2 regions of the Streptomyces sp. NPDC050842 genome follow, and region 1 is predicted to be linked to the other one. Evidence: riboswitches for the same ligand, from Rfam matches in the RefSeq annotation. Region 1 holds a riboswitch; the other holds the start of a gene.

Region 1 (4,429 bases):
TCTTCATCGAGCAGAACTTCGGACCGCACATCGAGCAGAAGTGCGCGGTCTTCGCGGGCTCCGCCGGCAGCGTCTCGTCGTGGAACTCGCGGGCGGTGACCGGGTCGAGCGCCAGGTTGAACTGGTCCTCCCAGCGGAACTCGAACCGCGCGTCCGACAGCGCGTCGTCCCACTCCTGCGCGCCCGGGTGCCCCTTGGCGAGGTCCGCCGCATGGGCGGAGATCTTGTACGTGATGACGCCCGTCTTCACGTCGTCCTTGTTGGGCAGGCCCAGGTGCTCCTTGGGCGTGACGTAGCAGAGCATCGCCGTGCCCCACCAGGCGATCATCGCCGCGCCGATGCCGGAGGTGATGTGGTCGTAGGCGGGCGCCACGTCCGTCGTCAGCGGGCCGAGCGTGTAGAACGGCGCCTCCTCGCAGATCTCCTGCTGGAGGTCGATGTTCTCCTTGATCTTGTGCATCGGGACGTGGCCCGGGCCCTCGATCATCGTCTGCACGTTGTGCCGCTTGGCGATCGTGTTCAGCTCGCCGAGCGTGCGCAGCTCCGCGAACTGCGCCTCGTCGTTGGCGTCCGCGATCGAGCCGGGGCGCAGACCGTCGCCGAGCGAGTACGTGACGTCGTACGCCGCCAGGATCTCGCAGAGCTCCTCGAAGTTCGTGTAGAGGAAGTTCTCCTTGTGGTGGGCGAGACACCAGGCGGCCATGATCGAGCCGCCGCGCGAGACGATGCCGGTCTTGCGGCGCGCGGTGAGCGGCACGTACGGCAGGAGCACACCGGCGTGGACCGTCATGTAGTCGACGCCCTGCTCGGCCTGCTCGATGACCGTGTCCTTGTAGATCTCCCAGGTCAGGTCCTCGGCCCGGCCGTCGACCTTCTCCAGGGCCTGGTAGAGCGGCACGGTGCCGATCGGCACGGGGGAGTTGCGCAGCACCCACTCGCGGGTGGTGTGGATGTTGCGGCCGGTGGACAGGTCCATGACCGTGTCCGCGCCCCACTTGGTGGCCCAGGTCATCTTCTCCACCTCCTCCTCGATGGAGGAGGTGACGGCGGAGTTGCCGATGTTGGCGTTCACCTTCACCAGGAACCGCTTGCCGATGATCATCGGCTCGATCTCCGGGTGGTTGACGTTCGCGGGGAGCACCGCGCGGCCCGCGGCGATCTCCTCCCGTACGACCTCGGGGGAGACGTTCTCGCGGATCGCGACGAACTCCATCTCCGGGGTGATCTCCCCCCGGCGGGCGTACGCGAGCTGCGTCACCGCCTGGCCGTCGCGGCCGCGGCGCGGCAGGCGCGGACGACCGGGGAAGACGGCGTCGAGGTTCTTGAGCCCGCCACCGCGCGGCGACGTGTGCTTGATGCCGTCGTCCTCGGGGCGGACGGGACGGCCCGCGTACTCCTCGGTGTCACCGCGCGCGATGATCCAGTTCTCGCGCAACGGCGCCAGGCCGCGCCGTACATCGGTGTCGATGGTGGGGTCGGTGTACGGACCGGACGTGTCGTACAGCGTCACGTCCTTGCCGTTGGTGAGGTGCACCTGACGGACCGGGACCCGGAGGTCGGGGCGCGAACCCTCGACGTAGCCCTTGTGCCAGCCCGGCGTGCGGGCGCCGTCGACGGACGTGCCGTCCTGGTCGGAGGCAGGCGTGCGTGCATCCTGAATGGTCATGAGACCGATCTCCCTACGCCGGCATTACCCGGTAACAGGTTCGGCGGTCGGCGCAGCCTCCTCCCGTACGTGCGTACGGTGATCAGCGCCCTCTCAGCCCGGTGCTCCGAGCTCCCGCGTGTGCAAAGTGGTCACCACGCTAGCGCCATCCCTGGCGTGCTGACCAGTGGGCCCCCACCGTTCTTGCGATGATCGGTCGGTGACTTCCCCCCAGCAGCCCCCCGAGCCGCACGGCCACGTCCCCGGTCCCGACCATGGGCACGGGCACGATTCCGGCCCCTCCCATGGGCACGGGCACAGCCACAGCCACGGCCCCGCCGCCCCCGTCTCCCGGCATCTCCGCAAGGTCATCGCCGCGGTCCTGATCCCCTTCGCCACCGCCGTCGTGGTCGGACTAGCGGTCCTGTGGCCCGGCGGCACTCCCGCGCACGAGCGCACCGGGGTCGGCTTCGACCGGCAGACCGAGCAGGGCACGGTCGTCTCCGTCGAGCAGGTCGACTGCAAGGACGTGAACGCCGCCCAGGTCCCGCCGACGGGCGACACCTCCACGCCCGAGGGACGCGAGGCGGTCGAAGCCCAGCAGGGTCAGTGCGAGAAGGCGACGGTCGAGGTCACCAGCGGCCCGGAGAAGGGCCGTACGTTCACCGAGATCGTGCAGCCCGACGCGCCGCGCCAACTGCACGAGGGGCAGGGCGTGGTGGTGGCGTACGCCCCCGACGCCCCGCGTGATCTCCAGTACTCCGTGACGGACGTGGACCGGAAGCTCCCGATGGCGCTGCTCGCCGGGATCTTCGCCGTCGCGGTCGTCGTCGTCGGCCGGATGAAGGGCCTGATGGCGCTCGTCGCGCTCGTCGCGAGCTTCCTGGTGCTGACGTTCTTCATCCTGCCGGCGATCCTGGAGGGCTCGAATCCGCTGGTCGTGGCGGTGGTCGGGTCGAGCGCGATCATGCTGATCGCGCTCTACTTGTGCCACGGGCTCTCGGCCCGCACCTCGGTCGCGGTGCTCGGCACGCTGATCTCGCTGCTGCTGATCGGCCTGCTCGGCTCGCTCTTCATCGGCTGGGCCTCGCTCAGCGGCAACACCGACGACAACACCGGCCTGATCCACGGCCTGTACCCGGACATCGACATGTCCGGCCTACTGCTCGCCAGCGTCATCATCGGTTCGCTCGGTGTCCTCGACGACGTGACCGTCACCCAGACCTCGGCGGTCTGGGAGCTGCACCAGGCCGACCCGCGCATGGGGCCGCGCGCGCTGTACCGGGCCGGGATCCGGATCGGCCGCGACCACATCGCCTCGGTCGTGAACACCCTGGTCCTCGCCTACGCGGGCGCCGCCCTGCCGCTGCTGCTGCTCTTCTCGATCGCGCAGAGCAGCATGGGCACGGTGGCCAACAGCGAACTGGTCGCGGTGGAGATCGTCCGAACGCTGGTCGGTTCGATCGGTCTGGTCGCGTCCGTGCCGCTCACCACGGTCCTCGCGGCGCTGGTGGTCTCCGCCGACCGGCCGGGAGCCGACGCCGACGGGAAGCCCCGGGCGGCGGCGGTACGGGGCGGTCGGCGCCGCCGCGCGAAGTAGGGATTCCGGGTGTGGGCCGGTCCGTCCCGCACTCCCGCACCCCGCACTCCGCGTCCCGTCCCGTTCCCTGGTGGACCCCGTCGCTGTGCCGACGGGGTCTCAGCCGGCGTTCTCCTCTGCCAGAATCCGGCCGAGTGCCGCCTCCAGGTTGTCCTCGAAGTCGCCGAGTGTCCGTTCCTGACCAAGCGGAACCAGCTTGTCCGTGCGGTCGAGGAAGGCGACCAGCGGCGGCGCGCTCGCCCGGAAAAGGGCGCGGTCGCCGCCCACCTGAAGCCGGATGGAAACGTCCGAGAGCCCATCGGGGTCCGTCGGGGCGATGTGCACGTCCCCGTCCCCGCTCGGCTTGTTGATCCCGTCGAGCAGCAGTTCCCTACCGAACGCCCAGGTCACGGGCGCGTCTCCGGGGAGATGGAAGGTCATCCGCACCGCGTAAGGATCCCGGGTCTCGTATCGCAGCTCGACTGGGATCTTGAAGCAGAGCTCCTCGGAGACGAGGAAGCTCATCAGGACCTCGGCCTGAACCGACTCTCGCATCATGTACCCCGCAGTAGATGAAGCAGTTGTGTAAACACAGCTGCTGAAAGCTGTGACCGAAACGGCCAGGAATGATCCCCCGTGGCCCTCTTGACGCAATCGTGCTGTAAGCGCTAGCAGATCACAAGGAGTGATTTTTCAGATACTGATAGAGAACGCGAGCGAACTGAAGAGCCTTCCGATCTCCGTACGTAGCCGCTCGACTGCTGGGAGCAACCGTTCTTCCTGGTGAAGGGGGAGGGAAATGGCCATCGCGGCCGCCGCGGAGCCCGCCGTGATGGGAATGGCGGCACAGACCGTGCCGAGTGCATATTCCTGACGCTCTACCAGGGGCTCCATTCGCCCCAAACCGCCCAAACGATCCAAAAGCACACGGCGGTTACGCACCGTGTACGGAGTGATGGCTTCCACCGGATGGCGGTCGAGGTGGTCTTGACGAGCTTTCAGATCGAGTTGGCTCAGCAGGCACTGCCCGATGGCGTGCGCGTGCGCGGTCTCGCGAAAGTCGGCCCACTCCTCGACCGCGGGGGCCGAGGGAGTGTCCGCGACGGCGACGAGCTCGATCTCGCCCTCGCGGTAGAGGGCGAAGTACACCGGCACACCGATCTCGTCCCGCCAGCGGGCAAGGGAGTCTTCGATCTTGATGCGAC
Region 2 (4,429 bases), on a different contig from region 1:
AGTCGGCGTGGCAGGAACGGCCGATCAGGATCTCGTCGCCGAGGATCGCGCGGGCCGCGGGCACGGGCAGGTCGCCCTGGCCGAGGTGGAGCACGTCGGAGCCGATGGCGTGGGCGACGTCGGCCCGGTCGTTCACCGCGAGGAGCTTGCCGTGGCGGCGGGCGGCCTCGGCGAAGACGGCGAGGTGCTCCAGCTCCTCACCGGCCTCCATGCCCTTGTCGCGGAGCTGCACGATGTCCACGCCGGAGGAGAGCACGGCGTCGAGGAAGGCGGGCAGGTCGCCCTGGCGCTTCCGGGCGTCGGTGCACAGGTAGAGCCGGGCGTCGGCGAGCCGCTCACGAGGCGTGGGCATGGGTGGGTTCCCCCCGTCGGTGTCGCCGGTGCCGCGGCGGCCGGCCCGTGCGGGGCCGGCCACCGCGTCACCCGCTGGTGGTGTCTTCGGTGCGTGCGAGTGTCAGAGGGCGAGCGCCTGGGCGCGGCGCTTCACCTCCGTGCCGCGATTCTCGTTGAGCGCCTGCGCGGGCGTGCCCGGCAGGCTCTCGTCCGGAGTGAAGAGCCACTCCAGCATCTCTTCGTCGGTGAAGCCGTCGTCCCGCAGGACGGTCAGGAGCCCGACGAGCCCCTTGACGATCGCGTCGCCCTGGATGAAGGCGGCGGGGATCTGCAGGGCGTTGTTCTCTCCACGGCGCACGGCGATGAGCTGACCTTCCTTGATCAGCTGCCGCACGCGCGTCACCTCGACATCGAGCATCTCCGCGATGTCGGGCACGTAGAGCCAGGCGGGGACGAGCGCATCGATCTTTACGTCAATCTCGGTCACAGGACAAGCCTGCCATCCCGGACCGACAGTCGGTACCCGGGCCCTACCTGACTGCCGCCTTCAGGGGGACGGACGGGTCGGCGGCGCGTTCCGGATCGACGGGGGTGGCCGCCTCGATGAGCTTGCGGCCCTGGGCCAGGTCGCGGGGGCGGCCGACGGCGAGGAGGGCCACCGGGACCCCGGCGCGCAGCCAGAGCACCGACCAGGTGTCGTCCGCCGGGTCGCCGCGCCAGAGGAGCTCGTCGGCGTCCGCGTGGTGCCCGGCGTACTGGACGAACCGGCCGAACTGCTCGGACCAGAAGTACGGCACCGGGTCGTACGGGCCGGTGTCGGCGCCGGTGATCGTCGCGGCGACCGTGCGCGGGCCCTGGAGCGCGTTGTCCCAGTGGTGCACGAGGAGGCGCCGGCCGTAGCGGGCGGAGGGGTAGGAGGCGCAGTCGCCGACGGCGTACACGTCGGGCAGGGAGGTGCGCAGCCGCTCGTCGGCCGTGACGGCGCCGCTCGCGTCGAGGGCGATGCCGGAGCCGGCGAGCCAGCCGGTGGCGGGGCGGGCGCCGATGCCGACGACGACGGCGTCGGCGGGCAGCTCGCGGCCGTCGGCGAGGACGACCCGGCCGGGTTCGACCGTGTCCACGCGCGCGTGGGTGAGGAGTTCGGCGCCGTTCGCCCCGTACCAGTCGGCCATGGGGGCGGCGACCTCGGCGGGCAGGGCGCCGGCGAGGGGGCGGTCGGCCGCCTCGACGACGGTGACGGCGCAGCCGGCCTCGCGCGCGGCGGTGGCGAACTCTGCGCCGATCCAGCCCGCGCCGACGACCACGACGGCGTGGCGGCGCTCCAGGACGGGGCCGAGGCGTACGGCGTCGTCGAGGGTGCGCAGCAGGTGGACCCCGGGGACGCCCTCGGCTCCGGGCAGGGTGACGGGGTGGGCGCCGGTGGCGACGACGAGGACGTCGTACGGGACGGGCCCGGCCTCGGTGTCGAGCTCGTGGTCGGCGGCGCGCAGCCCGGTGACGTCGAGGCCGAGGCGGAGTTCGATGTCGAGCGCCTCGAAGTCGACGTCGAAGGCGGAGTCCTCGGCCTTGCCGAGGAGGATCGCCTTGGAGAGCGGGGGCCGGTCGTAGGGCTGGTGGGGCTCGGCCCCGATGAGGATCACGGGGCCGGTGAAGCCCTGTTCGCGCAGGGCGACGGCGGTCTGCACACCCGCCATCCCGGCTCCGACGATCACGACCTGCTGCTGGGCCTTCTTCTGCTCGCTCACCCGACCACCTTACGCATCTGACGGTCCGTCAGGAAGGCAGGGGTTCGGGGAGGGGCCTGGGACCGCACCGGGGCTGCGGCTAGTCTGGCGGGCGTAAAGCACTCGCGGGAGCCCGGACGCACCGGGCTGAGAGGGAGGCTGGGCGGCCTCCGACCGTACGAACCTGATCCGGGTCATGCCGGCGAAGGGAGGGGCTGGACGCCCATGCGTTCTTCCGATGTCCTCGTGGTCGGGGGCGGCATCATCGGCCTGGTCACGGCCTGGCGGGCCGCGCGGCGCGGGCTGCGCACCGCCGTGGTCGACCCGGATCCGGGCGGCGGCGCCGCGCGGGTCGCGGCCGGCATGCTCGCCGCCGTCACCGAACTCCACTACGGCGAGGAGACCCTGCTCGGGCTCAACCTCGCCTCCGCCGCGCGCTATCCCGCGTTCGTCGCCGACCTGGAGGAATCCACCGGCCACGACGTGGGCTACCGCGCCTGCGGAACGCTCGCCGTCGCCCTCGACGCCGACGACCGGGCCCATCTGCGCGAACTCCACGCCCTCCAGACCCGCTGCGGCCTCACCTCGGAGTGGCTGAGCGGGCGCGACTGCCGCCGTCTCGAACCGATGCTCGCCCCCGGGGTGCGCGGCGGGCTGCGCGTGGACGGCGACCACCAGGTCGACCCGCGCCGGCTGGCCGCCGCGCTCCTCGTCGCCTGCGAGCGGGCCGGGGTGGTCTTCCACCGCGCCCTCGCGGAGCGCCTGACGGTCGTCCGCGACCGGGCCCGCGGGGTCCTCCTCGCCGACGGCGAGGAGCTGACCGCCGGCCAGGTCGTCCTGGCCGCGGGCAGCCTGAGCGGGCGGCTCGCGGGCGTGCCGGACGAGGTGCTGCCGCCGGTCCGCCCCGTGAAGGGCCAGGTCCTGCGGCTGCGCGTGCCCGCCCCGTACGCCCCCTTCCTCTCCCGTACCGTCCGGGCCGTCGTCCGCGGCAGCCACGTCTACCTCGTGCCGCGCGCGAACGGCGAGCTCGTCGTCGGTGCCACCAGCGAGGAGCTCGGCTGGGACACCACGGTGACCGCGGGCGGGATGTACGAGCTGCTGCGCGACGCCCACGAGCTCGTCCCCGGCATCACCGAGCTGCCGCTCACCGAGACGCTGGCCGGACTGCGCCCCGCGTCCCCGGACAACGCGCCGCTGCTCGGCCCCAGCGCCCTGCCCGGCCTGCACCTGGCCACCGGCCACTACCGCAACGGGGTGCTGCTCACCCCCGTCACCGGCGACGTCATGGCGGAGGTGCTCACCACGGGCGTCCTCCCCGCCGAGGCCCGCGCCTTCACCCCCCGCCGCTTCTCCCCTGTACGTCTGGAGCAACCCGCATGAACGTGCCCGTGAACGTGTCCGTGAACGGAGAACCCCGAGAGCTCACCGGCCCCGTCTCCCTCGACGCCCTCGTCGCGACCCTGAGCACGGCCCCCTCCGGGGTGGCGGCGGCCGTGAACGAGGCCGTCGTCCCGCGCAGCGCGTGGGCGGCCACGCTGCTCGGCGAGGGCGACCGCGTGGAGGTCCTGACCGCGGTGCAGGGAGGCTGAGCGCGATGTCCGACGACGTGTTCGTCCTCGGCGGTACGGAGTTCTCCTCGCGCCTGATCATGGGCACCGGCGGCGCGCCGAGCCTCGACGTCCTGGAGCGCTCGCTGGTCGCCAGCGGCACCGAGCTGACCACCGTCGCGATGCGGCGCCTCGACCCGACGGTCCAGGGCTCGGTCCTCTCCGTCCTGGAGCGGCTCGGCATCCGCGTCCTGCCCAACACGGCGGGCTGCTTCACGGCGGGCGAGGCGGTCCTGACCGCCCGGCTCGCCCGGGAGGCGCTCGGCACCGACTGGATCAAGCTGGAGGTCGTCGCCGACGAGCGGACGCTGCTGCCGGACGGGGAGGAGCTCCTCGTGGCGGCCGAGGTGCTGGTCGACGACGGCTTCACCGTCCTCCCCTACACGAACGACGACCCGGTCCTCGCGCGGAAGCTGGAGGACGTGGGGTGCGCGGCGATCATGCCGCTCGGCTCCCCCATCGGCTCGGGACTCGGCATCCGCAACCCGCACAACTTCCAGCTGATCGCGGAGCGGGCGGGGGTGCCGGTGATCCTGGACGCAGGGGCGGGCACCGCCTCGGACGCGGCGCTCGCGATGGAGCTGGGGTGCGCGGCGGTGATGCTGGCCTCGGCGGTGACGCGGGCGCAGGAGCCGGTCCTGATGGCCTCGGCGATGCGGCACGCGGTGGAGGCGGGCCGACTCGCGCACCGGGCGGGCCGCATCCCCCGCCGCCACTTCGCGGAGGCCTCGTCCCCCGTGGAGGGCCGCCCCCACCTGGACCCGG

The links. Region 1 has a riboswitch for thiamine pyrophosphate ahead of thiC (phosphomethylpyrimidine synthase ThiC). Riboswitches for the same ligand answer to the same signal wherever they lie in the genome.
Region 2: another riboswitch for thiamine pyrophosphate. It lies ahead of thiO (glycine oxidase ThiO); the one in region 1 lies ahead of thiC (phosphomethylpyrimidine synthase ThiC).

What each region holds. Positions count from the first base shown of each region.
Region 1 is NZ_JBITGA010000005.1:207,441-211,869, forward strand. It holds gene thiC (phosphomethylpyrimidine synthase ThiC) at 1-1,666, opposite strand, end outside; TPP riboswitch at 1,660-1,794, opposite strand; gene ACIBG6_RS17910 (YibE/F family protein) at 1,866-3,245, shown strand; gene ACIBG6_RS17915 (SsgA family sporulation/cell division regulator) at 3,345-3,779, opposite strand; gene ACIBG6_RS17920 (helix-turn-helix domain-containing protein) at 3,918-4,429, opposite strand, start outside.
Region 2 is NZ_JBITGA010000007.1:349,870-354,298, forward strand. It holds gene thiE (thiamine phosphate synthase) at 1-352, opposite strand, end outside; gene ACIBG6_RS25275 (Rv2175c family DNA-binding protein) at 455-820, opposite strand; gene ACIBG6_RS25280 (NAD(P)/FAD-dependent oxidoreductase) at 864-2,027, opposite strand; TPP riboswitch at 2,173-2,285, shown strand; gene thiO (glycine oxidase ThiO) at 2,283-3,437, shown strand; gene thiS (sulfur carrier protein ThiS) at 3,434-3,646, shown strand; gene ACIBG6_RS25295 (thiazole synthase) at 3,652-4,429, shown strand, end outside.